Regions from separate parts of the Bradyrhizobium sp. BEA-2-5 genome, predicted to be linked through region 3. Evidence: predicted binding sites of a transcription regulator. Region 3 holds the regulator's gene; each other region holds the start of a gene.
The links. The regulator PhoB, encoded in region 3, activates phosphate uptake and scavenging genes when phosphate is short. The targets are predictions, from matches to a motif close to TGTCATNNANCTGTCAT.

Region 1 (10,709 bases), 2.9 Mb from region 3:
AACCGCCGCAGATGACGGCATATTCCGGCCCGGAGGCGACGGGCCCCGGACGGTTTCCAAGACGGATCGGACGCCTGTCGGACACGAAAAAAGCTGGCCACGCGGGCGAGGGGCTTCGCAGCGATGGCGTATGGGGGAATCTATTTGGCAGATGAGTTCATCCTCGAAACCAGCGGATTGACCAAGGAATTCGCGGGTTTCTTCGCCGTTCGCGACGTCGCGTTGAAAGTGCGTCGGGGCAGTATCCATGCGTTGATCGGGCCGAACGGCGCCGGCAAGACGACCTGTTTCAATCTGCTGACCAAATTCCTGAAGCCGTCGGCAGGCCAGATTCGCTACAAGGGGCAGGACATCACGGCGATGGCGCCGGCCGACGTGGCCCGCATGGGCCTCGTGCGCTCGTTCCAGATTTCGGCGGTATTTCCGCATCTTACCGCGCAGGAAAACGTCCGTGTCGCGCTTCAGCGCCAGCACGGCTCTTCGTTCGATTTCTGGCGCTCCAAGTCCGTGCTCAACCGCTTCAACGATCGCGCGCGCGAGCTGCTCAACGATGTCGGCCTCAGCGAGTTTGCCAACACGCCCGCGGTCGAGATGCCCTATGGGCGCAAGCGCGCACTTGAGATAGCAACGACGCTCGCGCTCGACCCAGAGATGATGCTGCTCGACGAGCCGATGGCCGGCATGGGCCACGAGGACATCGACAAGATCGCGGCGCTGATCAAGCGCATTTCGGCGAAATACACCATCCTCATGGTCGAGCATAATTTGAGCGTCGTGGCCAACCTCTCCGACATCATCACCGTGCTGACGCGCGGGCAGGTGCTCGCGCAGGGCCATTACTCCGAGCTCACCAAGGACGAGCGCGTCAAGGAAGCCTATCTGGGAGCCGGTCATGCCTGAGGCAAAACTGGCGGAGAAGCCCGTGGCTGCGGCCGGCGCCGACGTGCTGACGGTCAAGGATCTGCAGGCCTGGTACGGCGAATCCCACATCCTTCACGGGATCAATTTCAACGTGAAGGCCGGCGAGGTGGTGACGCTGCTCGGCCGCAACGGTGCCGGCAAGACCACCACGCTGAAGTCGGTGATGGGCGTGATCGGCAAGCGCGCCGGCTCGATCCGCTTCGACAATCAGGAAATCATCCGCGCGACCTCCGACAGGATCGCGCGGATGGGCATCGCGTTCTGCCCGGAAGAGCGGGGCATATTCGCCAGCCTCGACGTGCGGGAGAATTTGATGCTGCCGCCGGTCGTCCGCGAGGGCGGGCTGCCGCTCGACCAGATCTTCGATCTGTTTCCGAACCTGAAGGAGCGCCTGGGCAGCCAGGGCACCAAGCTCTCGGGCGGCGAGCAGCAGATGCTGGCGATTGCGCGCATCCTGCGCACCGGCGCGAGCTTCCTGATGCTGGACGAGCCGACCGAGGGCCTTGCGCCCGTCATCATCCAGCAGATCGGTCACACCATTGCGCGGCTCAAGAAGGAGGGCTTCACGATCCTCCTGGTCGAGCAGAACTTCCGTTTCGCATCCACCGTCGCCGACCGCTACTACGTGGTCGAGCACGGCAAGGTGATCGACGGCTTCGCGAATTCGGAGCTGTCGGCCAACATGGACAAGCTCCATACCTATCTCGGCGTCTGATATCGCCAGAACCAGAAAATTTAGGACGAGGGAATACGATATGAAGAACAAGATTTCGGCGCTCTTGCTCGGCACCGCGATGGTGCTGTCTGCCGCAAGCGTCGCCTCCGCCCAGGAAAAGCTCGACAAGACGGTCAAGATCGGCGCGCTGTCCGATCAGTCCGGGCTCTATGCCGACCTCGGCGGCCCCGGCTCGACGCTCGCCGCGCAGATGGCCGTCGAGGACTCCGGCCTCAAGGCCAAGGGCTGGACCATCGACGTCATCTCCGGCGATCACCAGAACAAGCCCGATATCGGCACTGCGATCGCGCGGCAGTGGTTCGACGTCGACAAGGTCGACGTCATCGTCGACGTGCCGAACTCGGGCGTTGCGCTCGCCGTCAACAACGTGATCAAGGAAAAGAACGGCGTCTACATCAATTCGGGTGCGGCGACCTCCGACCTCAGCAACGCGCAGTGCTCGCCCAACACCGTGCACTGGACCTACGACACCTACATGCTGGCCCATACCACCGGCCAGGCGCTCGTGAAGGCCGGCGGCGACACCTGGTTCTTCCTCACCGCGGATTACGCCTTCGGCGCGGCGCTCGAGCGCGACACCAGCGCGGTCGTCACCGCCAACGGCGGCAAGGTGGTCGGCGGCGTCAAGCACCCGCTCAACACGGCGGACTTCTCCTCCTTCCTGCTCCAGGCGCAGGCCTCCAAGGCCAAGATCATCGGCCTTGCCAATGCCGGCGGCGACACCACCAACACGATCAAGCAGGCGGCCGAATTCGGCATCGGCAAGGGCGGCCAGAAGCTCGCAGCGCTCTTGCTCTTCCTCACCGACGTCAAGGCGATCGGCCTCGAGACGGCGCAGGGACTCAATTTCACCGAGACGTTCTACTGGGACATGAACGACAAGACCCGGGCGTTCTCCAAGCGCTTCGCCGAGAAGATGAAGAACAATGCCCCGCCCACCATGGTGCAGGCGGGCGTCTATGCGGGCGTGCGTCACTATCTCAAGGCGCTGGAAGCGCTCGGCGGCAATTCGCATGACGGTGCCAAGATCGTCGAGAAGATGAAGTCGATGCCGACCGAGGACGACCTGTTCGGCAAGGGCGAGATCCAGCCCAACGGCCGCACCATCCACAACGCCTATCTGTTCGAGGTCAAGAAGCCCTCGGAGTCCAAGGGGCCATGGGACTTCTACAAGCTGGTCGGCACGGTGCCGGGCGACCAGGCTTTCACGCCGCTGGCCGAGAGCACGTGCGCGCTTCTGAAGAAGTGACGATCATGCCCGCCGGCCATGGGCGTGGCCGGCGGGCTTCATCTATCTAGCGAAAGCTCATTCGATGCAGGCTCTATACGCTCAGCTACTGGTGGGACTGATCAACGGCTCGTTCTACGCGCTGCTCAGTCTCGGGCTTGCCGTGATCTTCGGCATGCTCAACATCATCAATTTCGCCCATGGCGCGCTCTACATGATGGGCGCCTTCGTCGCCTATTTCCTGCTGAACCTCGGCGGGATCAACTACTGGTGGGCGTTGCTGCTCGCGCCCATCATCGTCGGCATCTTCGGCATGATCCTGGAACGGACCATGCTGCAATGGCTGACCGGGCTCGATCATCTCTACGGCCTGCTGCTGACCTTCGGCATCGCGCTGATCGTGCAGGGCGTGTTCCAGAACTATTTCGGCTCCTCCGGCCTGCCTTACGCCATCCCGGACCAGCTCAAGGGCGGCATGAATCTCGGCTTCATGTTCTTGCCCGTCTATCGCGGCTGGGTCGTCGTGTTCTCGCTGGTGGTGTGCCTTGCGACCTGGTTCCTGATCGAGAAGACGCAGCTCGGCGCCTACCTGCGCGCCGCCACTGAAAATCCGACGCTGGTGCGTGCCTTCGGCATCAACGTGCCGCGCATGATCACGCTGACCTACGGTCTCGGCGTCGGCCTTGCCGCGCTCGCCGGCGTGCTCTCGGCGCCGATCAACCAGGTGCGGCCGCTGATGGGCGCCGACCTCATCATCGTGGTGTTCGCGGTGGTCGTGATCGGCGGCATGGGATCGATCATGGGCTCCATCATCACCGGCTTCGCGCTCGGTGTGATCGAAGGCCTGACCAAGTATTTCTACCCCGAGGCCTCCAACACCGTCGTGTTCGTGCTGATGGTGCTGGTGCTCTTGGTGAAGCCAACGGGATTGACGGGAAGGGCGGCCTGAGATGACAACCCTGACGGACGACACGCTGCCGGTGACCCCTCGCGCGATGCGCGACGAGATGATCGTGTTCGTGGTGATGGCGCTGCTGCTGGCGGCCGTGCCGTTCACCGGCGTCTATCCCTTCTTCGTGATGCAGGCGCTGTGCTTTGCGCTGCTCGCCTGCGCCTTCAATCTGCTGATCGGCTACGGCGGCCTGCTGTCCTTCGGCCACGCGATGTTCCTGGGCACGGCGGGCTATTGCAGCGCGCATGCGCTGAAGGTGTGGGCGCTGCCGCCGGAGCTCGGCATCCTCGTCGGCATCGCTGCGGCGTTCGTGCTGTCGATCATCACCGGCTACATCTCGATTCGCCGCCAGGGCATCTATTTCTCGATGATCACGCTGGCGCTGTCGCAGCTCCTGTACTTCATCTATCTCCAGGCCCCGTTCACCCACGGCGAGGACGGCATCCAGGGCATCCCGCAGGGGCACATGTTCGGCATCTTCGATCTCTCCAAGCCGACGGTGCTCTATTACGTCGTGCTGGTCGGCTTCCTTGCCGGCTTCCTCCTGATCTTCCGCATCATCAACTCGCCGTTCGGCGAAGTCCTGAAGGCGATCCGCGAGAATGAGCCGCGGGCGATCTCGCTCGGCTACCGCACCGACCAGTACAAGTTCCTGGCCTTCGTCCTGTCGGGCACGCTGGCGGGCTTTGCCGGTTCGCTGAAGGTGTTCGTGGCGCAGAACGCCTCGCTCACCGACGTGCACTGGTCGATGTCGGGCGAGGTCGTGCTGATGACGCTGGTCGGTGGCCTCGGCACCATCTTCGGCCCCGTGGTCGGCGCTTTCGTCATCATCGCCATGCAGCAATATCTGGCGGGTTTCGGCCAATGGGTGACGGTGATCCAGGGCTCGATCTTCGTGATCTGCGTGCTGCTGTTCCGGCGCGGCCTGGTCGGTGAGCTCGCCCACCTCCTGCGGCGGTCGCTGTAGGGCAGGTCTCGGCGATTTTCGGCCGACTTTAGCGGTGGACGACCGCCCGCTCGGGCGGTCGTGTCAGGTGTTTTCCCCGCCAGATGCTCTATGACAGTTCTGTGACAGTCGCTAAAAGGGCTGTCCCGGAATGATGGAACTGAGACATGCTGCGCTGGTTTCGCGCCTTCCTGCCCAAGGAAGAGCGGTTTTTCGACCTGTTCGCCCGACACGCCCGGACCTCCGTGCAATGCGCATTGGCGTTGCAGGACATGCTGAAGGGGGGCGAGGAGACGCCGGTCTATTGCCAGCGCGTCAACCAGTTCGAGAACGACGCCGACAACATCACCCGTGAGGTGCTGACGGCGGTGCGCCGCACCTTCATCACCCCGTTCGACCGTGGCGACATCAAGAACCTCATCACGTCGCTGGACGATGCCATCGACCAGATGCAGCAGACGGCCAAGGCGGTCATGCTGTTCGAGGTCCGCACCTTCGAGCCTCCGATGCGCGAGATCGGCGGGCTCCTGATCGAATGCGCCAATCTGGTCGGGCGTGCGCTGCCGCTGATGCAGTCGATCGGCCCGAACGTCGCCATGCTGACCGCCATCACCGAAGAGCTCGGCAAGCTGGAGGGCCGGGTCGACGATCTCCACGACATCGGCCTGAAGGAGCTGTTCCTCAAGCATCGCGAGGGCAATGCGATGGACTTCATCGTCGGCGCCGAGATCTACGACCATCTCGAAAAGGTCGCCGACCGATTCGACGACGTCGCCAACGAGATCAACAGCATCGTCATCGAGCAGGTTTAGCTCATGATCCGGAAAAGTGTGATGCGGTTTTCCCTGCGACAAACGCGAAGTGTTTGCGCGGCGATCATGCTCAACAAAGCACCATAGAGCGGGGCATCACGTGGACGCCACGCTGGGTCTTCCAATTCTGACCATCTTGATCGCCGTCGCGCTGCTGTTCGACTTCCTGAACGGCCTGCACGACGCTGCCAATTCGATCGCGACCATCGTCTCGACCCGCGTGCTGCGGCCGCAATTCGCGGTGTTCTGGGCCGCCTTCTTCAATTTCATCGCCTTCATGGTGTTCGGACTGCACGTCGCCCAGACCGTCGGCACCGGCATCATCGAGCCGTCGGTGGTGGATGCGACCGTGATCTTCGCAGCGCTCGTCGGCGCGATCGTCTGGAACCTCGTGACCTGGGCGCTCGGCATCCCGTCCTCGTCGTCGCACGCGTTGATCGGCGGCCTCGTCGGCGGCGGCATGGCCAAGGCGGGGATATCGGCCGCGGTATGGGGCGGCCTGTCCAAGACGGTGCTGGCAATCGTGCTGTCACCGCTGGTCGGTTTCCTGCTCGCAACGATGCTGGTGGCGATCGTGTCCTGGGCCTCGGTGCGCTCGACGCCGTTCGCGGTCGATCGCGCCTTTCGCATCCTGCAATTCGCCTCCGCCTCGCTCTATTCGCTCGGCCATGGCGGCAACGACGCGCAGAAGACCATGGGCATCATCGCGGTGCTGCTGTATTCGCAGGGCCATCTCGGCAGCGAGTTCTCGGTGCCGTTCTGGGTGGTTCTGTCCTGCCAGGCGGCGATGGCGCTTGGCACGCTGATGGGCGGCTGGCGCATCGTTCGCACCATGGGCCTGCGCATCACGAAATTGACGCCGATGCAGGGCTTTTGCGCCGAAACGGGGGGCGCCGCGACCCTGTTCATGGCGACCTATCTCGGAGTTCCCGTCTCGACCACCCATACCATCACCGGTGCCATCGTCGGCGTCGGCGCCGCCCGCCGCGTCTCGGCGGTGCGCTGGAACGTCGCAAGCTCGATCGTCTATGCCTGGGTGATCACGATCCCGGCCTCGGCCGCGGTCGCAGCCGCGAGCTATTGGGCGGTGCAGATTTTGAAGTAGCGCTTTCGAGCGAAGTGGAAGCCGGTTCGCGTTAAGAAAACGCGTCCCAAAAAGGAGTAATCAGCCGACCAACTTCAATCCGGCGATCCCGGCGACGATCAGGCCGATGCTGGCGAGGCGGAATGCCGTGGCGGGCTCGCCGAACAGGATGATGCCGAGCGTCGCGGTCCCGACCGCACCGATGCCGGTCCAGACCGCATAGGCGGTTCCGATCGGCAGCGTCTTCAGCGCGAGGCCAAGCAGGATCACGCTGCCGGCCATCGCCGCCAGCGTCAGCACCGACGGCACCAGCCGCGAGAAACCTTCGGTATATTTTAGCCCGATCGCCCAGCCGATCTCGAGCAGGCCAGCGGTGAACAGAATGGTCCAAGCCATCACGAACCCTCCAGATAAGGCAGGGTCGTCCCCGCTGACGGTATGGTGAGGAGAAGGTCGTCCTTCCGGTGGCTATATGGGGATGGTGCGGCCGTTCCGCATTGCGACAAAACGCCCTTGATTGCGCCCGTTTTCCCTGCCAAATGCCCCGCCATGTCCGACATTTCAGTTTCAGCCGAATCGCCGGCCCGTTCCCCGCTTGCCGCTGAAGTGGCGCGGCGGCGGACCTTTGCGATCATCTCCCACCCTGACGCCGGCAAGACCACGCTGACCGAGAAGCTGCTGCTGTTCGGCGGCGCCATCAACCTGGCCGGTCAGGTCAAGGCCAAGGGCGAGCGACGCAACACGCGCTCGGACTGGATGAAGATCGAGCGCGAACGCGGCATCTCGGTCGTGACCTCGGTGATGACCTTCGAGTTCGAAGGCCTCGTGTTCAACCTCCTGGACACGCCGGGCCACGAGGACTTTTCGGAAGACACCTATCGCACGCTCACCGCGGTCGATTCCGCCGTGATGGTGATCGACGCCGCCAAGGGCATCGAGGCGCGCACCCGGAAGCTGTTCGAGGTGTGTCGCCTGCGCGACATTCCGATCATTACCTTCATCAACAAGATGGACCGCGAGAGCCGCGACGTTTTCGAGCTGCTCGACGAGATCGAGAAGACGCTGGCGCTCGATACCACGCCGATGACCTGGCCGGTCGGTCGCGGCCGCGACTTCCTCGGCACCTATGACGTCGTCAATGGCGGCGTGCGCCTGCTCGAAGGCGGTGGCGCCAAGACCGGTGCGGCGCAGCAGATCGAGATCGAGGAACTCGCCAAGCTCAACGCCAATCTCGACGTCGCTGCCGTGAAGGACGAGCTCGCGCTGGCCTCGGAAGCCTGCAAGCCGTTCGAGCTCGGGGCGTTCCGCGAAGGTCATCTGACGCCGGTTTATTTCGGCAGCGCGCTGCGCAATTTCGGCGTCGGCGACCTCCTGGAAGGCCTCGGCAAGTTCGCACCCGAGCCGCGCGCGCAGGACAGCGACCAGCGCAAGGTCGAGGCCACCGATCCGCGCATGAGCGCCTTCGTGTTCAAGATCCAGGCCAACATGGATCCGAACCACCGCGACCGCATCGCCTTCGCACGGCTGTGCTCCGGCAAGCTCAGCCGCGGCATGAAGGCGAAGCTGGTGCGCACCGGCAAGAGCATGCCGCTGTCGAGCCCGCAATTCTTCTTCGCCCAGGACCGCTCGGTCGCGGATGAGGCCTTCGCCGGCGACGTCGTCGGCATTCCCAACCACGGCACGCTGCGCATCGGCGATACCCTGACGGAAGGGGAGGATTTCAACTTCGTCGGCGTACCGAGCTTCGCTCCGGAAATCGTCCGCCGCGTCCGTCTCACCGACGCGATGAAGGCGAAGAAGCTGAAGGAAGCGCTGCAGCAGATGTCGGAGGAGGGCGTGGTGCAGGTGTTCCGCCCGCGCGACGGCGCGCCGGCGCTGGTCGGTGTGGTCGGTGCGCTTCAGCTCGACGTGCTGAAGGCGCGGCTCGAGGCGGAATATTCGCTGCCGGTCGAGTTCGAGGTCAGCGAATTTCAGCTGGCGCGCTGGGTCTCCTCGGAGGACCGCAAGAAGCTCGACACCTTCATCGCCGCCAACACCTCCAGCATCGCCGACGACGTCGACGGCGATCCCGTGTATCTCGCCCGGAACGAATTCTATCTCGGCTACACCAGGGAGCGCGCCGAGGGCATCGAGTTCAGCAACGTCAAGGACGTCAAGAAGAAGGGGTAGTGGCGCCGACCATTCACTGTCGTCTGCCGGGCTCGACCGGGGGCCCAGTACGCCGCCGCCTATCGATCGATAACTGCCGTCTCTGGAATACTGGATCGCCCGGTCGAGCCGGGCGATGACAGCGGGGTTGTGGAGCGACGGATAACAGCTACACGCGCAAGGATTTGAACACGGCCCCGCTTGATGCGCTCCGGCTGCGGACCCATTTTCTCCGGAGTGCAATCCGGATCCGCCTGCATGCTCCGACGCGTCGCCATCTGTCTCGCTTTTGCCGTGCCGGCCTTTGCGCTCGCGAGCGCGGCCTCTGCGCAGCAGCGGCAACAAACCAACCCGGCGCCCTTCGCACACACGCCCTGCAGCGTGCTCGACGAAGGGCCTTGCATCCCGTCCTATTGCAGCGTGCTCAATCACGGGCCGTGCTTTCCCGAGATGGATTATCCGTACGGCGAAAATCTCCAGCTCACGATCCTGACCGTGCCACCGCAGGATCAGGCCGAGAAGTATCGCAAGCCGGATCATGATCTCAATACCATCGGCGATCTGTTCGCCGCGCTGCGCGCCTGCTGGGCGCCGCCACCGCCGGACGACGCGCGCGCGGGCATGCAGATGTCGGTGCGTTTCAGCTTCAAACGATCGGGCGAGATGATCGGCGCGCCGCACCTGACGTTTTCGACGCGGGGCATCCCGGCCGACACCCGCACCACCTACCTCAACGCGATCAATGCCTCGCTGGATGCCTGCCTGCCGCTGAAATTCACCGGCGGATTGGGCGGGGCGCTGGCCGGTCGCCCGATCATGATCCGCTATGTCGACAACCGGGAGCTGGCCAAATCGGCCGACAAGCCGTGAAGCTGACGCATTGCCACCCGCCCGGCGAAGGTGATACGCGAAGGCATTAATCGATCAGGGGAGGAACATCGTGGGACTGCTCGTCATGATCCTGGGTCTCGTGCTGTTCCTCGGCGTCCATGTCCTGTCCAGCCTGCGCGAGATGCGCGCCGGCCTGATCAAGGCGATGGGCGAGGGCGTCTACAAGATCGCCTATTCGCTGGCCTCCGCGGCCGGGCTCGTGCTGATCATCTGGGGCTTTGCGCATTATCGCGCGACCGGATGGATCGACGTTTGGACCCCGCCGACCGCGCTCAAGCACATCACGGTGGCCTTGATGCTGCCCGCGGTCATCCTGGTGGTCGCGTCATATCTGCGCGGCCGTATCTATGCGACATTGAAGCACCCGATGCTGGCCGGCATCAAGCTGTGGGCCGCCGCGCACCTGCTCGCCAACGGCGATCTCGGCTCGATCATCCTGTTCGGCTCGTTCCTGGGCTGGGCGGTGTATGACCGTATTTCGCTCAAGCATCGCACCGACGCCGGCGGCCCGCCGATTCCGGTCGGCGGCCCAACCAACGACCTGATCGCGATCGCGGTCGGTGTCATCGTCTATCTGGCGCTGGCGTTTGCGTTCCACCCGGTCGTGATCGGCGTGCCTGTCATGGGAGCCTGACTATGTCTGTTCAATCCGCCATCAAGCGCAAGACCGCGCCCGATCTCCGCGCCCGCAAGAACGGCGAGCCGATCGTGATGCTGACGTCCTATCACGCGCACACCGCGGCGCTGGTCGACCGTCATTGCGATGCCATCCTGGTCGGCGATTCCCTCGGCAACGTCATGCACGGCTTCGAGACCACGGTGCCGGTCACGCTCGACATGATGATCCTGCAAGGCCGCGCGGTGATGCGCGGCTCGCAAGCTGCGCTCGTCGTGGTGGACATGCCGTTCGGCTCCTATGAGGGCTCGAAGGAGCAGGCGTTTCAGTCCGCGGTGCGGATCATGAAGGAGACGCTGTGCGGCGCGGTCAAGC
Region 2 (10,709 bases), 3.8 Mb from region 3:
GTTGCTGCAGAACTGCACGATGGCGAATTCGTCGCCGCCAAGCCGCGCCACGGTGTCGTGCTCGGTCACGCATTCGCCGAGCCGGCGCGCGACTTCGCGGAGCAGCGCGTCGCCGATCGGATGTCCGAGCGTGTCGTTGATTTCCTTGAAATGATCGAGATCGAGACAGAGCACGGCCAGCTGGTCGGAGCGCTTGGCCAGTCTCGAGGCCTTCTCGAGCTGCTCGCGGAACAGCGTCCGGTTCGGCAAATTGGTCAGCGCGTCATGCCGCGCCATGTGTGAAATCTGTTCCTGGGCCTGCTGCCATTCGGTGATGTCTTCGAAGGTCGCAACCCAGCCGCCGCCCTTCATCGGCTGGTCGACGACACGGATCGCGCGCGCGTTGCGGCTGACGATCCGTGTCGCGCTGTGGCCGGCCTTTGCCTCGGCGACGAGAGCATTGCAGAACTCCTCGGGATCGCCGTCCCACTCGCCGATGGAATGGAGGTCCTGCAGGACGTCGATCAGCAGACGTCCCTGCAGCGGCACGCGACTGCGCCCCATCATCTCGCTGTAGCGCTCGTTGAACAGCATGATGCGGCCGTCGGCATCGAACATGCAAAGCCCCTGCGACATGTTCTCGAGCGCGGTATCGAGCACCACCTTCTGCTTGTGAAGCTCGGTCTTGGCGCGACGGTCGAGGATCGAGGCGATCAGCGAGAGGCCGAGGATCGCGAAGGCCGCAACGGCGGTCATGAATGAGAGCACGCGCGGCGAGACCGTGAGTCCGCCGGAAACGATCGTCGGATCCGGAACGAGCGTCACCGCGCCCATTGCGGTGAAATGATGCGAGACGATCGCGACGGTCAGAAGGCCGGTCGCGGCGGCCGTGGTGCCGAAACGTTCGCCACGGGTGGCAACGACGAGCGCGAGCGCGCCGAACAGACTTCCGAACGCGATCGATGAGGCGACGATGCCGGGCGACCAGACGATGCGCGCGGGCAGCTCCAGCCCGAGCATGCCGGTGTAATGCATCGCCGCGACGCCGGCGCCGACGATCGCGCCACCGGCCGCAACCGTCCGCCAGCGTCCATCGAGCGTGGCGACGGCCAATCCGACGGCCAGGATCGCAACCGCGAGCACCAGCGACAGCAGCGTGATGGGAATGTTGTATCCGGCCTCGATGCCGGGATCGTACGCCAGCATGGCGACGAAATGGGTGGCCCAGATACCGCAACCGCCGACCGCCGCATCGAGGCCGATCCAGATCTCGCGGGCACGCCCCTGTGCGGCGCGGGCGCGGTGAAACAGGCTGATCGCGACGGCGCTGGCGAGCAGGCAGATCACCCCGCCAAGGACAACCAAACGCCAGTCATGTTCCAAAGTGAGACAGGTCAGAACGCGATACATATAGGCCCCCTTTATGGACCCATAAGAACAGACGCATTCGTGTACGAACGGTAACCGCATTGCAGCAAGGTTCCACCCATGGTGAAGAAGCCTTGAATGCAAGCGATCGGGTCAGGGCGAGCGGAGATCCCTCGCTGCGGTTCGTCTCAACGCCGAGTCCGTGACCAAGCGCCGATCCAGATCAGCGCAGCGGCCGCAAGCAACGCGCCGGCGGAGATGACGAGGGCCGCATGCAGGCCGGCGATGAAGGCCGCGGACCGGCTGACCATCGAGCCGAACAGCGCGACACCAAGCACGCTGCCGGTCTGCCGGGTCGCGTTCAACACTCCGGCCGCGATGCCGGCATGCTGCGGCTCGGCACTGCCGAGCAACGCCGATGTCAGGGGCGGCACCAGCAGGCCGAGGCCGCCGCTCATGGCCAGCAATTGCAGGCAGATCGCGAGATAGCTCGTGCCGGGGCCGATGAACAGCAGCGCCAGACATCCGGCGGCCGAGAGCGCGGCGCCGAGCGCGATTGTCTCCGGCGCGCCGATCCGCTCCGCGACACGCGGCGCGATCAGGTTGGCGGGCAGCACGGCGCCGAGCATCGGCACGAACGCCAGGCCGGTGGCGAACGCCGACAGCCCGTTGACCTGCTGGAAGTAGAGGCTGAGCACGAAGATCAGGCCGTAGAACGCGACATTGACCAGGAGGCCGACCAGCGAGGTCAGGGCAAACATCCGGTGGCGGAACAGCGAGAGCGGCAGCATCGGCTGCGGCGCGCGCGCCTCACGCCAGACGAACAGCACGGAGAAGACGGCGGCGAGAACGAAGCCTGCGACCACAAACGGGCTGCTCCAGCCGAGCGCGCCGCCTTCGATCAGCCCGCCGGCCAGCGTGCCGAGCGCGGCGATCGCAGCGAGCTGCCCCGGCAGATCGAGCCGGTGTTGCTGATGACGCGTGGTTTCGCTGGCAAAGCGCCAGGCGAGCCACAGGCCGGCCAGGCCGATCGGCAGGTTGACCATAAAGATCGCGCGCCAGCCGACCAGCGCGATCAGTCCGCCGCCGACGAACGGACCGGCGGTGAGCGCAAGGCTCGCGCCCGCGGCCCAGACCCCGACCGCGCGTCCCCGCGCCTTCTCGTCTTCATAGGCATGGCGGAGCAGCGCCAGCGAGTTCGGCACCAGGATGGCCGCGGCCAGCCCCTGCACGCAGCGGGCGGCTATCAGCGTCGCCGCATCAGGCGCGACTGCGCAGCCAACCGATGCCGCGGTGAAGATCGCAAACCCGGCCATGAAGATGCGCTTGGCGCCGATCCGGTCGCCGAGCGCGCCCGCGGTCAGGATGAAGGCCGCAAAGGCAATCGTGTAGGCGCTGACCACCCATTGCAGTTCGGCAACGCCGCCGCCGAGCGAGGCGCCGATCGCATTGAGCGCCGTGTTGACGATGGTGACGTCGAGCTGCACGACGCCATAGCCGAGACTCATCGCGGCGAGCGTCAACGTCGCCGCGAGCCCGCTCGTTTGCTGATGCGACGTTGCGCGGCGGTCCGGCATGTGCCGGACGTTCAGGGATGTCTGTTGCATGGTCTCGTCCTTGCTCTCGGCAACCAATGCGAGACATAGGCCTTCGTTTCGCCGTAACACTTCGGCACGGATCGAAGTGTGAAATCGCGTGCCTGGCCGATCTGTCCGACGGCGGCGCGCTTGCGCGGCGTTTTGCCTCAATAGACCTACGGACCGCCTTCGCGCGCCTGACCCGGCCCGAGCGCAGGGCGGATCATGTGCATCCGCGCGTCGACTTCACACTTTGGTAAACGTCACAGCGGGCTCAGGCGTCCCCATGCTGATGCATATCGTCTATTCGCCCCGCGCCAACTAACCCGCATCGAGGCCGGGACCGCCGCAAAATCGGCAAAAAAGCCGACGAAACCGCTTGGAACGGCGGAACACGTAGCGGCCCCGTCGCGGTCGTGCGACTCACATTCCGCAGAGCGAGAACATATGTAGGCAATATGACAATGACGCTGGACGAGGGCCGAAGCTTGGCTTGTCAAGGGCTGCACAACGCATCGGTTTTGCCTTATGGGTCATCGCGTACGGTGCGTTTGCCCGTCACCCGTCGCCGTCCGTGACCGGGTCCCACTGAAATTTGCCGCCCCGCCGGGAGGATGAATGCTTCGGCTGCTGACCACGCTTGGGCGTGGTTTCAAGGAAAAGATCGGCTGGAAACGGCTCGGGATCGCCGCGAGTGTGTTGATCATCGCGTTCGCGATCACGTCGCTTGTTCACACCCTGAAGGGCGTCGATACCGGCATCATTCTCACCGCGCTCACCAACATCGCGCCGCACCGGATCGCGCTGGCGGCGCTCTGTGTGGTCGGGGCGTTCTGCACGCTGACCTTCTACGACTTTTTTGCATTGCGAACGATCGGCAAGAAGAACGTGCCCTATCGCATCGCGGCGCTCTCCAGCTTCACGTCCTATTCGATCGGCCACAACATCGGCGCGACGGTATTCACCGGTGGCGCGATCCGTTTCCGGATCTATTCGGATTACGGGCTGAACGCGATCGACGTCGCGAAAATCTGCTTCCTGTCGGGCCTGACCTTCTGGCTCGGCAATTTGTTCGTGCTCGGCTTCGGCATGGCCTGGCACCCGGCGGCAGCGTCGGCGATGGACCTGCTGCCGCCGGCGATCAACCGGCTGATCGCGCTCGGCGGCCTTGCCTCGATCGGGGCCTATCTCATCTGGCTGTGCATGGGCGAGAAGCGGCGCGAGCTCGGCCAGAAGGGTTGGAAAGTGGTGCTGCCCTCGGCCCCGCTGACGCTGGTGCAGATCCTGATCGGTGTGGTCGATCTCGGCTTCTGCGCCATGGCCATGTACCTGCTGATGCCGGCCAATCCGCCGATCGACTTCATGTCGCTCGCCGTCGTGTTCATCCTGGCGACCCTGATCGGCTTTGCCAGCCATGCGCCCGGCTCGATCGGCGTGTTCGATGCCGCCATGCTGGTGGCGCTGCCTCAATTCGGCCGCGAGGAGCTTCTGGCGACGCTGCTGGTGTTCCGCATCCTCTATTTCGTGATCCCGTTCGGCCTCGCCATCTCCATCATGGGCACGCGCGAGCTCTGGCTCAACGTGGTGCAGCCTTGGCAAGAGCGGAAACGACTAAGCCAAGCCTGCACGGCTTCGGCGACCGTGCGGCAACCGATCGAAAGCCGGCAGCAGCGGGTCAGGCAGCTGAAACGGTAACGGACAACGTTATCGGCCCCTGTGCGGGCCCCTCGATCCCGGATTTTCGATCCTCGCGGCCGCTTCTCTTATTTTCGCCGTACCGCTCGCGTCAAACCGCGCCATGATTGGCTTTTTGGTTCGATTTTCGTTTCGGGTGACGGTCTGCAGCGTGCTGCTCGGCAGCGCGCTGGCCGCGGTATTCGCATCGGCCGCGGACGCGCAGGACAACCAGCTGCAGATCTCCTGGGAGGTCCGCAACCGCTTTCGCCTGTTCCGCGAGGAACGCGACTTCCGCCTGCATGTCGAAAGCGGGCTTGGCCGCAGCGTGCTGGCCTCGGAACAATCGCTGGAGCTGCAGAGCGAGGGCCGCGGCTGGGCCCGCAACATGGTCAACCGGCTCTGCATCGACCTCCAGGGCCGGGTCAACCAGCCCTGTACCCGCGACAACGTCAAGGAAAGCTATCTGACGCCGATCGATCATCCGATCGTCGTACGGCTCACCGGGCCGGTTCCGGTCGGCGCCACCTGCGCCTGGTCGTTCGACGACGGCGACGGGCCGCAACAATCGACCTTCGACTGCGCCGAGCCGATCAATCTGCGCGTCCGCTACGGCAGGCAGACGGTCGCGACCGTCGATGTCGCAAGCGGCTCGGAGGCCAACCAGCGCGTGACGACTCAGATCGAGGTGCGCGACTTGCTGATCGCCGGCCTCGGGGACAGCATCGCCTCCGGCGAGGGCAATCCGGACCGGCCGCTGGCACTCTCGGACGAAGGATTTTGCTTCCGCTCCTATCTCGGCGGGGCGCAATATTACCGGCCGAGCCGCGCCGGCTACAAAGGCGGCCGCGCCTGCGAAGCGCCGGACACCCTGACCAACTGGCAGCGCCAGAGCGCGCTCTGGCTCAACTCGGCCTGTCACCGGTCGCTGTACAGCTATCAGACCCGCACCGCGCTCGCGCTCGCCGTGCAATATCCGCACATCGCGGTGACCTATCTGCCGCTGGCGTGCACCGGCGCCACCATCGCCGACGGCCTGCTCGGCTCGCAGCAGGCGCGGGAATGCCTGCCGACGAAGACAGCCAACACCTGCTCGGGCACCGTCAACGGCCAGATCGCGGAGCTGCGCACGGCACTCGCCGCCGCCAAGCGCCGCCAGCCCGATCGGACGCTCGATCTCGTGCTGCTTTCGGTCGGCGCCAACGACGTCTACTTCTCCGGCCTCGTCGCCGACGTCATCGTCGACACCTCGACCGAGCGGACGCTATTCCGCCGCGGCGGCTCAATGGCCAGCGTCGACGATGCCCGTTCGGCGCTGGCGCGCGACCTGCCGGCCGATTTTGCCAAGCTGCGCGAGGCGCTGAAGCCGCTCGTCGGCGGCGACCTCTCGCGCGTCGTCTATGTCTCCTACGCCAATCCTGCGCTCGCCGACGGCGGCGTTCCCTGCCGCGGCGGCCGCGCCGGCTTCGACATCCATCCGTCCTTCAACGCCGATCCCAGCCGCCTCGCGTCGGTCTCGAGCTTCGTGCAGAACGAGTTCCTGCCGCAGCTCAAGGCGATCGCGCAGTGCCAGTCCGGCATCATCTGCCGCAATCCGCAGGCCGACCGCATGACCTTCGTCGACGCGCATCAGGACGCGTTTGCGAGCCATGGCTTCTGCGCACGCGCCTCGACCGATCCGGAATTCGACCGCGACTGCTTTGCAGCCAATGGCGACAGCTTCGTGTCGGACATCGTCGCCGCCGCCAACCAGCCGCTCAAATGCGGCCGCAGCGCCGGCGAATATCGCGCCTACCTGCCCCGCGCGCGCTGGATCCGCGACGCCAATGACAGCTATTTCGCAGCGATGACCTATCCGCAGGGCTTGCCGGCCGCGAGCCAGCCGACCGACATTCACGACGCGACCTGGGGCGTGCTCTCCGCCGTCTACGGCGGCGCCGTGCATCCGAGCGCCGAAGGCCACGCCGCGATGGCGGATGCCGCGGTCCCCGCGGCCGCCACCGTGCTGCAGCTGAACACCGCTGTGCCCGAGGTGATTACCGAGCCGGTCGCGCCACTGCCGATGCCGATTGCACCGACGGGACAGCGCTGAACGCTTACGCTGCCACGCAAGAGCGGAGCATGAGCGTGCGCAGATCGGAGCGTTAGCCGGAGAGAAGTGTTAGTGCCGCTTCGTCGCGGGCACTGGCGCCGCCGGCTTCGCCACCGCGGCTTGCGCCGGCAGATATTTGGCGACGATCGCGGGATCGAGCTGGGCCACCGCGGTGTCAGGCAGCCGGGTCCAGACCTCATCCTTGCCGAACAGCGAGATGCCGAGAAAGCCGCGCATCGTCAGCGTCTGACCATCGGCGCTCAACGTCATCTTGGCCTTGTAGACCTTGCCGTTGCGCGGATCGAGCACGTTGCCGCCTTCATAGGCGAGCCCGTTGCGCTTCATGTCGCGGATGAGGGGAATGCCGAGCCACGGCATGTCCTTGCGATCGTCGGTGCATTTCGAGCAGACCGGATTGGGCGGATCTCCGGGCGACGAGAACATCTTTGCGATCATGCCTTCGAACAGACCATTGCGCTCGATCACCAGGAACCAGCCCTCGGGCTTGCCGTCTTCGACCTTTTGCCACAGGCCGGCAGCCGACGGGTCGGCCGCCGAGGCCGCAAGCGGAGCAGCTAGCGCAAAGGCCGTGGCGATCGCGAGGATCAGCCGAAGTCTGGATAGCGTGTTCCGCATCATCATCACCTGATCAATCGACCAACTCGAGTACAAGCAGAAGACTACGGCCATTTGACGGAGTGTTCCAGTACCCGCGCCGCGCAGGAAATGGCCCATGCCTCCGGCATTGGTCGCTGCTCGAGTGGAATCAGTTCACACCGAGCTTCTTTTGCAGGCTGGAGGACGAAGTCGTGTACTGGAACACGAGCCGCTTCTCCGGATAGACGTAACGATGGGCTTTTTGCGACATCAGCGCGCCCTCGTGGAAACCGCACAGGATCAACTTGAGCTTGCCCGGATAGGTGTTGATGTCGCCGATGGCGAAGATGCCTGATACGTTGGTCTCGAACGCGGAGGTCTCGACCGGCACCAGATTGTTCTCCAGCGCAATGCCCCAGTTCGCGACCGGGCCGAGCTTCATCGTCAGCCCGAAGAACGGCAGCATGGTATCGCAGGCGATCGTCGAGACCGCATTGTCGTTGCCCTTGAGCGCGGCACCCGAGAGCTGGCCGTTGGCGCCTTCGAGCCCCGTGACCTGGCCGAGCCGCAGATCCATCTTGCCGCCGGCAACCAGCGCGCGCATCTGCTCGACGCTATGGGGCGCGGCGCGAAATTCGTCGCGTCGGTGCAACAGCGTGATGCGCTTGGCCAAGGGATGCAGGTTGAGCGTCCAGTCGAGCGCTGAATCGCCGCCGCCGACGATCAGCACGTTCTTGTCGCGGAACGTCTCCATCTTGCGCACGGCGTAATGGACTGAAGTGCCTTCATAGGCCTCGATGCCCGGCACCGGCGGACGCTTGGGCTGGAACGAGCCGCCGCCGGCCGCGATCACCACCACCTTGCATTCGAACACCTTGCCGGCATCGGTCTTCACCCGGAACAGGGGATCGCCGATCTTCTCCACGGTCTCGATCATCTCGCCGAGATGGAAGGTGGGGTGAAACGGCTTGATCTGCTCCATCAGCGCGTCGGTGAGTCCCTGCCCGGAGACATGCGGAATGCCGGGAATGTCGTAGATCGGCTTTTCCGGATAGAGCTCGGCACACTGGCCGCCGACCTTGTCGAGGATGTCGACAAAATGCGTCTTCATGTCGAGAAGGCCGAGCTCGAAGGCGGCGAACAGACCGCAAGGGCCGGCGCCAATAATCAGCACATCGGTTTTGATCACGTCGCTCATGTCCGTTTCTTTTCAGTTGAAATCGACTGGACGGCTCTCGCCTGCCCAGCCAAGTATGGCCGGATCGGGACATGCATAATAGGGACAGCGGCTGGCGCGGCAACCCCTTGCCGAGCCTGCGCAACTCGGCTGTATGGGCGGGGAAACCGACGGAGATCCCCCTCGTGAATGCCCCTGTTCGTGCTGACGATGCGCCGCGCCTGGAAGACTTTCCCTATCGCCTGTCCGACAATGTGCGCTTTGCCGATCTCGACCCCAACGGGCACGTCAACAACGCCGTCTATGCGAGCTATTTTGAAACCGGCCGCGTCACGCTGGTGAAGGACCTCAGCATGGGGCTGATGCCGGCAGGCCTCGCCTGGATCATGGTGCGGCTCGACATGCACTTTCGCGCCGAGCTGCACTGGCCGGGTCAGATCGAGCTCGGGCTCGGTCTCGTCAAGTTTGGACGCACATCGACCACCTTCGACCAGGTGGTGTTTTCGGAAGGCAGATGCGTGGCGTCGGCGAAGGCGGTCACGGTGATGATCGATGAGGTCACCCGCAGGCCGACGCCGCTGCCGGCGGAGGTCAAGCAGAACTTCCGCCGCTGGGTCCGTCGCGGAGTGAATCCGGACGGCGAATAAGAGATCAGGCCTGACGTTCCGGCGTCGCCACCACGAGACCGTCGAGGTCGTCGGAAACCTTGATCTGGCAAGACAGGCGCGAATTCGGGCGCACGTCGAAGCCGAAGTCGAGCATGTCCTCTTCCATCGGCGTCGGGCTGCCGACCTTCTCGCGCCAGGCTTCGTCGACATAGACATGGCAGGTAGCGCAGGCGCAGGCGCCGCCACATTCGGCTTCGATACCGGGAATGCTGTTGCGGATCGCGGCTTCCATCACGGTTGCGCCGTTCTCGATTTCAACTGTGCGTTTCTCGCCGGAATGGTCGATAAAGTGGATTTTGGCCATGATTGCTCGTGCTGCCGGAATGCGCCGGACGATGGATGGAAAGGTCCCGGGCAGTCGTATAACGGGTCGATCCGCACAGCGCTAGCGCGGAGACCGAAAACCTGCCCGCCGGTTGGGAAGCCGCCCAAGCCCTCGCGGCGGGCCGCCGAGACGCCGGATGCCTAGGAGCGGCCCAGGATCAGTTCGATCGCGGTGCGCGCCTCGGCGATCGCGGCGCCGAGCGCGGCAAGCGGCTGGGCTGCATCGGAACCGCCGGTCAGCGCGGTCTCCAGCTGGGCAGCAGCCTCGGCGACGCCGAACGCGCCGATCGCCCGCGCCGATCCTTTCAGGGTGTGGGCATGGGTCGCCGCCTCGGGCGGCAAGGCGGCCAGTTCACCGAGGATCCGGGCCGACTGGGTCGAGAACATGGCCAGCACTTCCCGCTCGAGGCCCGGATCGCCCAGCGTCATGCGCTGAAGATGATCGACGTCGATCGGCCCGGCGCCGGGCGCCAGCGGCGGCGATTGCGTCCATTCGACCCGTTCGAGGTGAAGCGGCATGGCCTGTCCCTGTCGTCTCCGCCGGGCCCTCGCCGGCGGATCGTTGCCCCAGCCAATCACGAAACTGGTTAACGGATTGTTGTTGGGATGATCGGCAAAACCGCCCGATTCTGGACAATTTCCGGACACAATCGACGCTCTACAGCGGGAATTTCGAGTGCCCATAAGGCCTTATGGCGCAAAGCTGTTAACGATGATTAAGATTGTCTTAATCGCAGGCATTTCATTCGCGACGCTCTGCCAATAGGATGTTTGCGGATGTAGCGGACAAGCCGCCGAGGGGGCCGGCTTGCGCTCCGCTTGTGGGCACCGGCTTCGAGCTTGCGTGGGGACGATCGCAGGCTCGCCGACGCGTAAAATAGTGAGAGGGCTCGGACTGAACATGGCGAACACTCCGAAAAAGGTCAAAGACCCCACAGAAGTTGCGCTTTCTGCGATCCAGGAAGCCCTGAACATCAGTGAACAGGGCGCGGAGAATCGCAGCCCCCTCAACGAAGGCGCCGCGCCGCCGAACCTGCCGCCCGCTGCCGATTTTTCGGCCACATCGTTCGAGTCCCGTCCGAGTAATTCCGATCGTTCGGCGTTCGAGCCGATCGAGGAACCGCGCGCGCCGCGCCGCGCCGCCAATGATGATCGCGAAACCATCGGCCAGATGCTGCAGACGCTGCAGGGAGAACGCGCGCGCAACGCCTTCACGCTGTTCTTTGTCTGCTCCGGCGCATGGCTGCTGGGCG
Region 3 (10,709 bases):
GCCCGGAAACGGTGCAACTGCGGACGCGGCACTGGATCATTACCGATGCCTCCGGCCGCCAGCAGGAGGTGAAGGGCGAGGGGGTGGTCGGCGAGCAGCCGATCCTGGCCCCCGGCGAGCGCTTCGAATACACCTCCGGCGTGCCGCTCTCGACCGCCTCGGGCTTCATGACCGGCCGCTACCAGATGGTCAGCGAAACCGGCGAGCGCTTCGAGATCGACGTGCCGACGTTCTCGCTCGACAGTCCGAGCCCGGGCGGGAAAAGGGTGCTGAACTGACGCCTGCGTAGCCCGGATGGAGCTAAGTGCAATCCGGGGCAGGTGCATCCGCGGTTGGACCGACCCCGGATTTCGCTGCGCTTCATCCGGGCTACGATGACGAACGCGCCTACTCGACGCCGGCTTCCTGCGGCGTGAACTGGTACACCGACGAGCAGAACTCGCAGGTGACGACGACCTTGTCGTCCTTGACCATTGCGGCACGATCGTCCGGCGAAAAGCTCTTGAGCATCGAGGCGACCGCATTGCGCGAGCAGGAGCACTGCGCCTTGAGGACCGTTTGCGGATTGAACACGCGCACGCCGCGCTCGTGGAAGAGACGGTAGAGCAGCCGCTCCCCCGAGAGTTCGGGATCGATCAGCTCGACGTCTTCGACCGTCGAGATCAACGACTGGCCCTCGACCCAGGCGTCATCGTCCGGCACGCTATGCGTGGTCGTGCCTTCAGGCGCATCGCCGGGATGCAGATCGGCCTGCCGGGCGCGCTCCGGCGCCTTCGGCAGAAACTGCATCAGCATGCCCCCGGCCCGCCAGCGATGCTTGCCGCCGTCGCTCGAGCGCCACTCCTCGCCGACCGCAAGGCGCACGCGCGTCGGGATCTGCTCCGAGCGCAGGAAATATTCATGGGCCGCCTCTTCCAGGCCGCCGCCGTCGAGCGCGACCAGTCCCTGGTAGCGGCTGGTGTTGGAGCCCTGATCGATGGTCATCGCAAGGTGGCCCTTGCCGAGCAGCTCGCCCGAGCTCTGGCCATTCTTGAGGCGCGATGCGTCGTAGCGCGCATAGGCGCGCAGCCGGTCGGGCGCCTGGAAATCGACGATCAGAAGCGAGACCGGACCGTCGGTCCGGGTCTGCAGGATGAAGCGGCCCTCGAACTTGACCGACGACCCGAGCAGCGTGGTGAGCACGATCGCCTCGCCGAGCAGCTTGCCGACCGCGGGCGGATAATCGTGCTTGTGCAGGATCTCGTCGAGCGCGGGTCCGAGCCGGGTTAGCCGGCCACGCAGATCCAGCGCGCCGACCTCGAAGGCCAGCACGGCATCGTCGACAGGAACCGCTGAGGGCGCGCGAACCGGCGCCTCGGGCGTGATTTTGATGTCGGGGGATTGTGAAACCATGGCGCTCTATCTGGGGTCTCGGACCGCAAAACGAAAGGGGTTCAGCAGAACGGATCTATCCGTCGTCACTGCGAAAGCAGGGACCCATAACCACCAATGTGAGTTGCTGCATTCAGCTGGGGCTCCAGCTTTCGCAAAATTTACATCGGTGGTTGTGGGTCCCGCCCTTCGCCGGGACGACAGCATTGAATGGGCGCTACGCGACCGCGTCGAAGCACCAGGCCAGAATGCCCTTCTGCGCATGCAGGCGGTTCTCGGCCTCGTCGAAAACGACCGATTGCGGACCGTCGATCACGTCATCCGTGACCTCCTCGCCGCGATGGGCCGGCAGGCAGTGCATGAACAGCGCATCGGGCTTGGCCAGCGACATCAGCTTGGCATTGACCTGATAGGGCTTGAGCACGTTGTGGCGGTGCTCGCCCTCCTTGTCGCCCATCGACACCCAGGTGTCGGTGACGACGCAATCGGCGCCGCGCACGGCGGCTTCCGGATCGGTGCCGAGCACGATCGGCGCCCCTGACGTCTTGATCCAGTCGCGCATTGCCTTCTTCGGCGCGAGCTCCGGGGGTGTTGCGACGTTGAGCTGGAATTTGAAGCGCTCGGCGGCATGCGCCCAGGACGCCAGCACGTTGTTGTCGTCGCCGGTCCAGGCCACCGTCTTGCCCTCGATCGGGCCGCGATGCTCCTCATAGGTCATGAGGTCGGCCATCACCTGGCAGGGATGCGACCGCCGCGTCAGGCCGTTGATCACGGGCACGGTCGCATAGGCCGCAAGTTCCAGCAGCGCCTCGTGATTGAGGATGCGGATCATGATGGCATCGACATAGCGCGACAGCACCCGCGCGGTGTCGGCGATGGTCTCGCCGCGACCGAGCTGCATCTCGGCGCCGGTGAGCATGATGGGCTCGCCGCCGAGCTGGCGCATGGCGACATCGAACGACACCCGCGTCCGCGTCGAGGGCCGCTCGAAGATCATCGCCAGCGTCTTGCCTTCGAGCGGCCTGACCGGCTGGTGCGCCTTCTGCTTCGCCTTCATGGCGGCTCCGGCGGACAGCATGTTGCGCAGCTCGCCGAGCGGCAGCTCGTTGATGTCGAGGAAGTGACGGACCGGCTTGCTCATCATCCAGCCGCCTTCTTCGGCTGCGCCGCCGACAATGTCGCGCAGGCGCGCTCGAGCGCGGTGATCGACGTATCGATCTCGGCCTCGGTCACGATCAAGGGCGGCAGGAAGCGCACGACATTGTCGCCGGCTCCGACGGTGAGCAATTTTTCGGCGCGCAGCGCCGCGACGAGATCGCCCGAGGGCACCACGGCCTTGATGCCGATCAGGAGCCCCTCGCCGCGCACCTCGCTGACGACATCGTGATGGCGATCGATCACGGAGGCGAGCTTCTGCTTCAGCAACAGCGACATTTTCTGCACGTGATCGAAGAAGCCGGGCTTGAGCATGACGTCGAGCACGGCGTTCGCAGCCGAGATCGCGAGCGGATTGCCGCCGAAGGTCGAACCGTGCGAGCCCGGCCCCATGCCGCGCGCAGCGTCAGCGGTGGCGAGCACCGCGCCGATCGGGAAACCGCCGCCGAGCGCCTTCGCAAGCGACATCACGTCGGGCACGACGCCGGTGCGCTTGTAGGCAAAGAGTTCGCCGGTGCGGCCCATGCCGGTCTGCACCTCGTCGAAGGCGAGCAGCAGGCCCTTCTCGTCGCAAAGCTGGCGCAACGCCTTGAGGAACGCCGGCGGTGCCGAACGCACGCCTCCCTCGCCCTGGATCGGTTCGATCAGGATACCGGCGGTGTTCGGGCCGATCGCCTTCTTCACGGCTTCCAGGTCGCCATGTGGCACCTGGTCGAAGCCGTCCATCGGCGGACCGAAGCCCTCGAGATATTTTGCAGAACCGGTGGCGGCCAGCGTCGCCAGCGTGCGGCCATGGAAGGCGCCCTCGAATGTGATCAAGCGATAGCGCTCAGGATGCCCCTTGGAGAAGTGATGGTGGCGCACCAGCTTGATCACGCCTTCCAGCGCCTCGGCACCGGAATTGCAGAAGAATACGAAGTCGGCAAAACTTTCATTGCACAGACGCGCCGCGAGCTTCTCGCCGTCCGGGCTCTGGAACAGGTTCGACATGTGCCAGAGCTTCGTCGCCTGCTCCTGCAACGCCTTGACCAGCGTGGGATGCGCATGGCCGAGCGCATTCACCGCCACGCCGGAAGTGAAATCGAGATAGCGATCGCCATTGGTCGCGATCAGCCAGGCGCCCTCACCGCGCTCGAAGCCGAGATCGACCCTGGCGAAGACGGGGAGCAGATGCGACGTGGCAGCGTTGGTCATGGCGATCACTGACGGTTTGAAGCCGACAATTGCCGCGCGCCTTGACGCCAGCGCAGCAACGGCCAGCTTCGGAAAACAAAACGGCCGCCTTTGCGGGCGGCACGTGGCGGGCATTCTATGCTGCGGTCAGTAAGTGTCAATCGCCACGAAGTGGCCTTCCTGCAATGCGAAACGAGCGCAATCCGGAGCATTCCGGTGCGGTGGAAAACCCTCATCGAACTGCTTAACTGTGTGGGAACATGTGGACGCGAGTCGGCGGACTCTTGCGCGGGAGTCACGCCATATTGTAGCGTTTGGACTGTCAGATACGACATCTCGTGCAGCGGTACTGGACCCTCTAAGTAGCCTTCGTGTCTCGCGTAAACGTTCGGGCGCAACACCGTGCCCGGCGAGGGCTAAGGGATTCTGGCCGCAGGGATATTTGTCCAGATTGGCTCGCAGCGCCGCTCCAACGATTGGCCGGCGCTACGCGAAGGGAAGAATGCAATGACGGTTTTGACCTGGTCCGATGATCGCGTCGAGCAGCTGAAAAAGCTCTGGGAGGCCGGACTTTCGGCCAGCCAGATCGCGGCGGAGCTCGGCAATGTGACCCGCAATGCCGTGATCGGCAAAGTGCACCGGCTCGGCTTGTCCGGCCGCGCCAAGAGCCCTTCGTCGGCAGCGCCCCGGCCGCGCAAGGCGCGCCCCGCGCAGCACATGATGCGGGTGACCCGCCCCGTTGCCCGCGGCAACACCGCGCTGGCGCAGGCCTTCGAGGTCGAGGTCGAGGCCGAACCCGTCACCTACGACAACGTGGTGCCGATGAGCCAGCGGCTGTCACTGCTGGAGCTGAACGAGGCGACCTGCCACTGGCCGGTCGGCGATCCATCGAGCCCGGATTTCTTCTTCTGCGGCGGCAAGGCGCTCTCCGGCCTGCCCTACTGCGCCCAGCATTCGCGCGTGGCCTACCAGCCCGCCGCCGATCGCCGCCGGCCGTCGGCGAAACCGCAGATCAAGTGAGCACTCGGGAAAACGTCGGAAGAACTCAAAAACAAATCCCCGCGAAAGCGGGGATTTTTTTGTGTGACGTAGCTCGGCTATATGCCCAGCGTCGTCCCGGCGCATGCCGGGACCCATACGCCGCGGCCGGCGCAATCGGCAAGCGGCCAGACGGCTCTCTAACAACGCCCATTCGTGGTTATGGGTCCCTGTGTCTTGGAAGTCTGTCAGGATGGGTTGGGCGGGAAGCCGTTGGGTCCTTGGCGCTTGACGCCGTGAGCCGGCTCGGCCTCCCGCCCGTTCCATTACCAACCTGAACAGTTGCACGAGGCTGCGCCAACAGACCTCGCATCACAGGGACAGGCACCGTGATCATACCCCCTCGTTATGTCGGAATCGACGTCTCCAAGAAGCATCTCGATATCTTTGATGAAGCTGACGGCGTGTCCAGGCGCATCGCCAACGCGGCACAGGCCATCACACAGCAGGTGGCGCGTTGGCGATGCGATGCGCTGGTCGTCTTCGAGGCCACGGGCGCCTATGACCTCGCGCTTCGCGAGGCCCTAAGCCAGGCCGGTGTCCGCTTCGCTCGGATCAATCCGGCTCGAGCTCGCGATTTTGCGCGGGCCAGCGGCCAACTTGCCAAAACCGATCCGATCGATGCACGGATGCTGGCGGCCTTTGGCCGGGTCATGCAGCCGGCAACCGAGCGGGCCGCCAATCCCGCCCGCAACGCTTTGGCAGGGCTTGCAAAACGGCGGGACCAACTGGTTCTCATGCGCGCGCAGGAGAAGAACCGGCGCAGCGAGGCCGACGACCGCGCCATGGCCGAACGGATCAGTCGGCTCATTGAGGTTCTCGACGGCGAGATCGCCGAGATCGAGGCCGATATCAACGCATTGACCAAGGCCGAGCCGGAGATCGCGGACGATGCGCGGTTGATGCGCTCACTGCCGGGCGTGGGTCCCGTGGCTTGCATGCAGCTGATCGCGAAGATGCCGGAACTTGGACATGTTGGAGCGAAGCAGATCGCCGCGCTCGCGGGCCTTGCCCCCTTCAACGTCGACAGCGGCGCCTTCCGTGGAAAACGCAAGATCGCCGGCGGCCGAAAGCGCGTTCGTGACGCCCTCTATATGGCGGCTCTGAACGCGGTTCGTCGGGCCGATCCATTCAAGGCCTTCTACGCGCGGCTGCGACAGGTCGGCAAACCAGCCAAGCTCGCTCTCATTGCCGTCGCCAGGAAGCTCCTAACGGTCCTCAACGCCATGATGCGCGACAGAAAGCCCTACCTGCAGACCAAGCCGACATAACAGTTGCCGGCTCCCGTGCGCAATTGCGCACTAGTTGTGGCCGTTACGGCTGCGGCTCCGCCTTCGCAAACCGATCGTCCAGCGCATAACCGGCGCCACGGACGGTGCGGATCGGATCCTGCTCGCGGCCGAGATTGAGCAGCTTGCGCAGGCGGCCGATGTGGACGTCGACAGTGCGCTCGTCGATGTAGATGTCACGGCCCCAGACGCTGTCGAGCAGCTGCTCGCGCGAGAACACGCGGCCGGGATGCTCCAGGAAGAACTCCAGCAGACGGTATTCGGTCGGGCCGAGATCGATCGGCCGGCCCGAACGCGCCACGCGGCGCTTGTCGCGGTCGAGCTCGATATCGCCATAGGCGAGCACGGTGGCGAGCCGCTCGGGGCTGGCGCGCCTGAGCAGGCCCTTCACGCGGGCCAGCAGCTCCGGCACCGAGAACGGCTTGACGATGTAGTCGTCGGCACCGGTCGCAAGTCCCCGCACCCGCTCGCTTTCCTCGCCGCGCGCGGTCAGCATAATGATCGGCAGCTGCTTGGTTTCGGGACGGGTGCGCAGCCGCCGGCACAGCTCGATGCCCGACAGGCCCGGCAGCATCCAGTCGAGCACGATCAGATCGGGAATGTGCTCCTTGAGGCGGGTGTCGGCATCATCGCCGCGCATCACCGTCTCGACGTCATAGCCTTCCGCATCGAGATTGTAGCGCAACAGCGTCGTCAGCGCTTCCTCGTCTTCGACTACCAGAATGCGTGCGCTCATCGGTTTAAGTTCTTTCTCTGTGGTGATCCGTTGCCCAGACGCAAACCGAAACGCTTACTTCCTTGAGCATAGTCCCCGCGGAAACGAGTTGTCGAAGGACAATCCGGTTCCGCGCTTGCCGATCAAGCCTCAGCTGCCCGGCACCGTCGTGGCGAAGGTCGTCATGTCGCCCTTCGGCCGCTTGTCGGTGATCGCCTGGCCCTCGATCATGTAGAACACGGTCTCGGCGATGTTGGTGGCGTGGTCGCCGATCCGCTCGATGTTCTTGGCACAGAACATCAGATGGATGCAGAACGAGATGTTGCGCGGATCCTCCATCATGTAGGTGAGGAGTTCGCGGAACAGCGAGGTGCAGATGGCGTCGACTTCCTCGTCGCCCTTCCACACCGCCATCGCCGCCGGCAGATCGTGCGCGGCATAGGCGTCCAGCACCGACTTGACCTGCTGCTGCACGAGGTCGGTCATGTGCTCCAGGCCGCGGAACAGCTTGAGCGGGTGGAAGTCGGTCTCCAGCGCGGCGACACGCTTGCCCATGTTCTTGGCGAGATCGCCGATCCGCTCGAGGTCGGTCGCAACGCGCATGGCCCCGACGATCTCGCGCAGATCGACGGCCATCGGCTGGCGGCGGGCGATGGTGAGCACGGCGCGCTCCTCGATGTTGCGCTGCAGATTGTCGATCTCGATGTCGGCGGCGACGACGCGCTGACCGAGCGTGACGTCGCGGCGGATCAGCGCGTCGACGGAATCGACGATCATGCGCTCGGCGATGCCGCCCATCTCGGCGACCAGGCGCGTGAGTTCCTGGAGGTCGGTATCGAAAGCCTTTGCGGTATGTTCAGAACCCATGGCTTGTCTCCCTCAACCATGGTCCCGGGGATCATGGTTTCGTGTCCTGAATTTTAGCATGACCTGATCGGAAAACCGGTTGCCACTTTTCCGGATCATGCGCCGGTCAGCCGAACCGGCCGGTGATGTAATCCTGCGTGCGCCGGTCGCTCGGCGACGTGAAGATCTTGCTGGTGTCGTCGAACTCGATCAACTCGCCGAGATACATGAAGGCGGTCTTGTCGGAGACGCGCGCCGCCTGCTGCATGTTATGGGTGACGATCGCGATCGTGTAGTTCTCGGACAATTCCTGGATCAGCTCCTCGACCTTGGCGGTCGAGATCGGGTCGAGCGCCGAGCACGGCTCGTCGAACAGGATCACCTCGGGCCGCACCGCGACGGTGCGGGCAATGCAGAGGCGCTGCTGCTGGCCGCCGGAGAGCGACAGGCCGGAGGCGTTGAGCTTGTCCTTGACCTCGTTCCACAGCGCGCCGCCGCGCAGCGCCTTCTCCACGCGACCGTCCATCTCGGACTTCGAGATCTTCTCGTAGAGGCGGATGCCGAAGGCGATGTTCTCGTAGATCGTCATCGGGAACGGGGTCGGCTTCTGGAACACCATGCCGACCCGTGCGCGCAGCAGATTGAGGTCGAGCTTGGGGTCGAGCATGTTGGTGTGGTCGAGCAACAGCTGGCCGGTGGCGCGCTGGCCCGGGTAGAGGTCGTACATCCGGTTGAAGATGCGCAGCAGGGTCGACTTGCCGCAGCCGGACGGGCCGATGAAGGCCGTGACGCGATTGGTGCCCAGCGCCAGATTGATGTTCTTCAGCGCATGGTGCTCACCGTAGTAGAAATTGAGGTTGCGCGCGGTGACCTTCGGCGGCGCTTCCGGCAGCGGAACCTGGGGAACGTGGCCCGCGGCAGTCGTGGAGACAGAAAGCTCGGTCATTTTGCGGCCCTTTCGGCACCAAGGATACGCGCGCCGATATTCAACGCGAGCACGGTGAATGTGATCAGCAGCGCGCCGCTCCAGGCGAGTTGCTTCCAGTAGGCGTAGGGGCTCTGCACGAAGTTGTTGATGGTCACCGGCAGGTTGGCCATCGTCTTGTCCAGGCCGAGGCTGAAGAATTGGTTCGACAGCGCCGTAAACAGCAGCGGCGCGGTCTCGCCCGCGACGCGAGCCGTGGCCAGCAGCACGCCGGTGATGAGGCCCGAGCGCGCCGCACGGTAGGCGATGCGCTTGATCACCAGCGAACGCGGCAGACCGAGCGCGGAGGCCGCCTCACGCAGCGGGTTCGGCACCAGCAGCAGCATGTCCTCCGTGGTGCGCACCACCACCGGGATCACGATCACGGCGAGCGCCAGCGCGCCGGCGATGGCCGAGAAGCCTCGCATCGGAACCACGACCGCACCGTAGATGAACAGGCCGATGATGATCGAGGGCGCCGACAAGAGGATGTCGTTGATGAAGCGGATCACTGAGGTCAGCTTGTCGTTGCGGCCGTACTCGGCGAGATAGGTGCCGGCGAACATGCCGAGCGGCGCGCCAATGCCGACGCCGATCACGGTCATGATCACCGAGCCGACGATGGCGTTGCGCAGGCCGCCCTCGGTCGATCCGGGCGGCGGCGTGTTCTGGGTGAACAGCTGCACGCTGAGGCCGGCAAGGCCGTTATAGAGCAGCGTGATCAGGATCAGGGCCAGCCAGGTGACGCCGAACAGCGCGGCGCCGATGCAGAGGCCGCGGATGACGATGTCCCAGCGGCGGCGGCGCGAATTATAGATCGGGTTCATGGCTTCACTTTCCGGCCTTGGTTTCCAGGCGCATCAGCATCAGCCGCGCGGCTGCGAGCACGAAGAACGTCAGCACGAACAGGAGCAGGCCGAGCAGGATCAGGCCGGACTGGTGCAGGCCGTCGCTCTCGGCGAACTCGGATGCGATCGCCGCCGAGATCGTGGTGCCCGGAGCGAAGATCGACGAGGAGATGCGGAACGAATTGCCGATGATGAAAGTCACCGCCATCGTCTCGCCGAGCGCGCGGCCCAGCGCCAGCATGACGCCGCCGATGATGCCGACGCGGGTATACGGGATCACCACGCTGCGCACGACTTCCCACGTGGTGCAGCCGACGCCGTAGGCGGCTTCCTTCAGCACCGGCGGCACCGTCTTGAACACGTCGACCGAGATCGAAGTGATGAAGGGCAGCACCATGATGGCGAGGATCAGCGCGGCATTGAACAGGCTGAGATAGGACGGGGGACCTGCGAAGATCGCGCCGAGCACGGGCACGCCGTCGAACACCTTGATCATGAAGGGCTGGAAGGTGTTGGCCAGGAACGGGCCCAGCACGAAGAAGCCCCACATGCCGTAGATGATCGAGGGAATGCCGGCGAGCAGCTCGATCGCCATGCCGATCGGGCGGCGCAGCCATTGCGGACAGAGCTCGGTGAGGAAGATCGCGATGCCAAGCCCGACGGGAATGGCGATCAGCATCGCGATGAAGGAGGTGACGAGCGTGCCGTACATCGGCCCGAGCGCGCCGAGCACGGGCGGATCGGCCGAAGGGGCCCAGCGCTGCGTCCACAGGAACGACAGGCCGTATTCCTTGATCGCCGGGAGGGCGCCCACGATCAGCGAAATGATGATGCCGCCGAGGATCAGCAGCACCGAGATCGCGGAAAGCCGCGTGATCCAGTAGAAGGTGATGTCACCGAGCTTGAACGCGCCCAAGGCCTTGGCGCGATCATACGGTCCCGCGGCTTCCATCACATCGCTCTGAACAGCCATGTCTGCCACGCCAATCCCCTCTTTAGTATGCAAAAGCCACGCAAACCGCTACGCCCCGAAGCGATCTTCACTGACGCATTTGGCCGGGCGTCGTCGTTCCAGCCACGCCCCTTGAGGCGCGAACCCCGGCCTCGATCCCGCGCTTGTTGCCGCGGTGATGGAGACCGGGTCTTGGTCGCTCGACCTGTGCCTCGATCGAGTCGGCACAGGTCCTGTCGCAGCGTCGGACTTAGCTCTTGATGTCCGACGACCAGGTCTTCTCGATCAGCTTGACGACCGAGTCCGGCATCGGGATGTAGTCGAGCTCTTCGGCCGCCTTGTCGCCCTTCTCGAACGC

Region 1: RX327_RS17885 (DUF47 domain-containing protein) is a predicted target of PhoB. The motif match lies at 4,895-4,911, and genes of this name have one in related genera.
Region 2: RX327_RS26600 (YbhN family protein) is a predicted target of PhoB. The motif match lies at 3,372-3,388, and genes of this name have one in related genera.

What each region holds. Positions count from the first base shown of each region.
Region 1 covers NZ_CP136629.1:3,859,749-3,870,457, forward strand. Annotated here, with positions in the region: gene RX327_RS17860 (ABC transporter ATP-binding protein) at 145-900, shown strand; gene RX327_RS17865 (ABC transporter ATP-binding protein) at 893-1,636, shown strand; gene RX327_RS17870 (ABC transporter substrate-binding protein) at 1,677-2,906, shown strand; gene RX327_RS17875 (branched-chain amino acid ABC transporter permease) at 2,971-3,834, shown strand; gene RX327_RS17880 (branched-chain amino acid ABC transporter permease) at 3,836-4,804, shown strand; gene RX327_RS17885 (DUF47 domain-containing protein) at 4,951-5,595, shown strand; gene RX327_RS17890 (inorganic phosphate transporter) at 5,696-6,700, shown strand; gene sugE (quaternary ammonium compound efflux SMR transporter SugE) at 6,761-7,075, opposite strand; gene RX327_RS17900 (peptide chain release factor 3) at 7,229-8,848, shown strand; gene RX327_RS17905 (hypothetical protein) at 9,086-9,697, shown strand; gene RX327_RS17910 (NnrU family protein) at 9,768-10,352, shown strand; gene panB (3-methyl-2-oxobutanoate hydroxymethyltransferase) at 10,355-10,709, shown strand, end outside.
Region 2 covers NZ_CP136629.1:5,612,391-5,623,099, forward strand. Annotated here, with positions in the region: gene RX327_RS26590 (EAL domain-containing protein) at 1-1,389, opposite strand, end outside; gene RX327_RS26595 (MFS transporter) at 1,536-2,924, opposite strand; gene RX327_RS26600 (YbhN family protein) at 3,543-4,619, shown strand; gene RX327_RS26605 (hypothetical protein) at 4,723-6,690, shown strand; gene RX327_RS26610 (DUF2147 domain-containing protein) at 6,760-7,326, opposite strand; gene RX327_RS26615 (NAD(P)/FAD-dependent oxidoreductase) at 7,457-8,485, opposite strand; gene RX327_RS26620 (thioesterase family protein) at 8,650-9,111, shown strand; gene RX327_RS26625 (2Fe-2S iron-sulfur cluster-binding protein) at 9,116-9,436, opposite strand; gene RX327_RS26630 (Hpt domain-containing protein) at 9,598-9,975, opposite strand; gene RX327_RS39310 (hypothetical protein) at 10,199-10,709, opposite strand, start outside.
Region 3 covers NZ_CP136629.1:981,945-992,653, reverse strand. Annotated here, with positions in the region: gene apaG (Co2+/Mg2+ efflux protein ApaG) at 1-278, shown strand, start outside; gene RX327_RS04505 (Hsp33 family molecular chaperone) at 388-1,392, opposite strand; gene argF (ornithine carbamoyltransferase) at 1,589-2,512, opposite strand; gene RX327_RS04495 (aspartate aminotransferase family protein) at 2,512-3,720, opposite strand; gene RX327_RS04490 (GcrA family cell cycle regulator) at 4,207-4,719, shown strand; gene RX327_RS04485 (IS110 family transposase) at 5,067-6,008, shown strand; gene phoB (phosphate regulon transcriptional regulator PhoB) at 6,052-6,762, opposite strand; gene phoU (phosphate signaling complex protein PhoU) at 6,892-7,608, opposite strand; gene pstB (phosphate ABC transporter ATP-binding protein PstB) at 7,715-8,533, opposite strand; gene pstA (phosphate ABC transporter permease PstA) at 8,530-9,378, opposite strand; gene pstC (phosphate ABC transporter permease subunit PstC) at 9,383-10,372, opposite strand; gene pstS (phosphate ABC transporter substrate-binding protein PstS) at 10,602-10,709, opposite strand, start outside.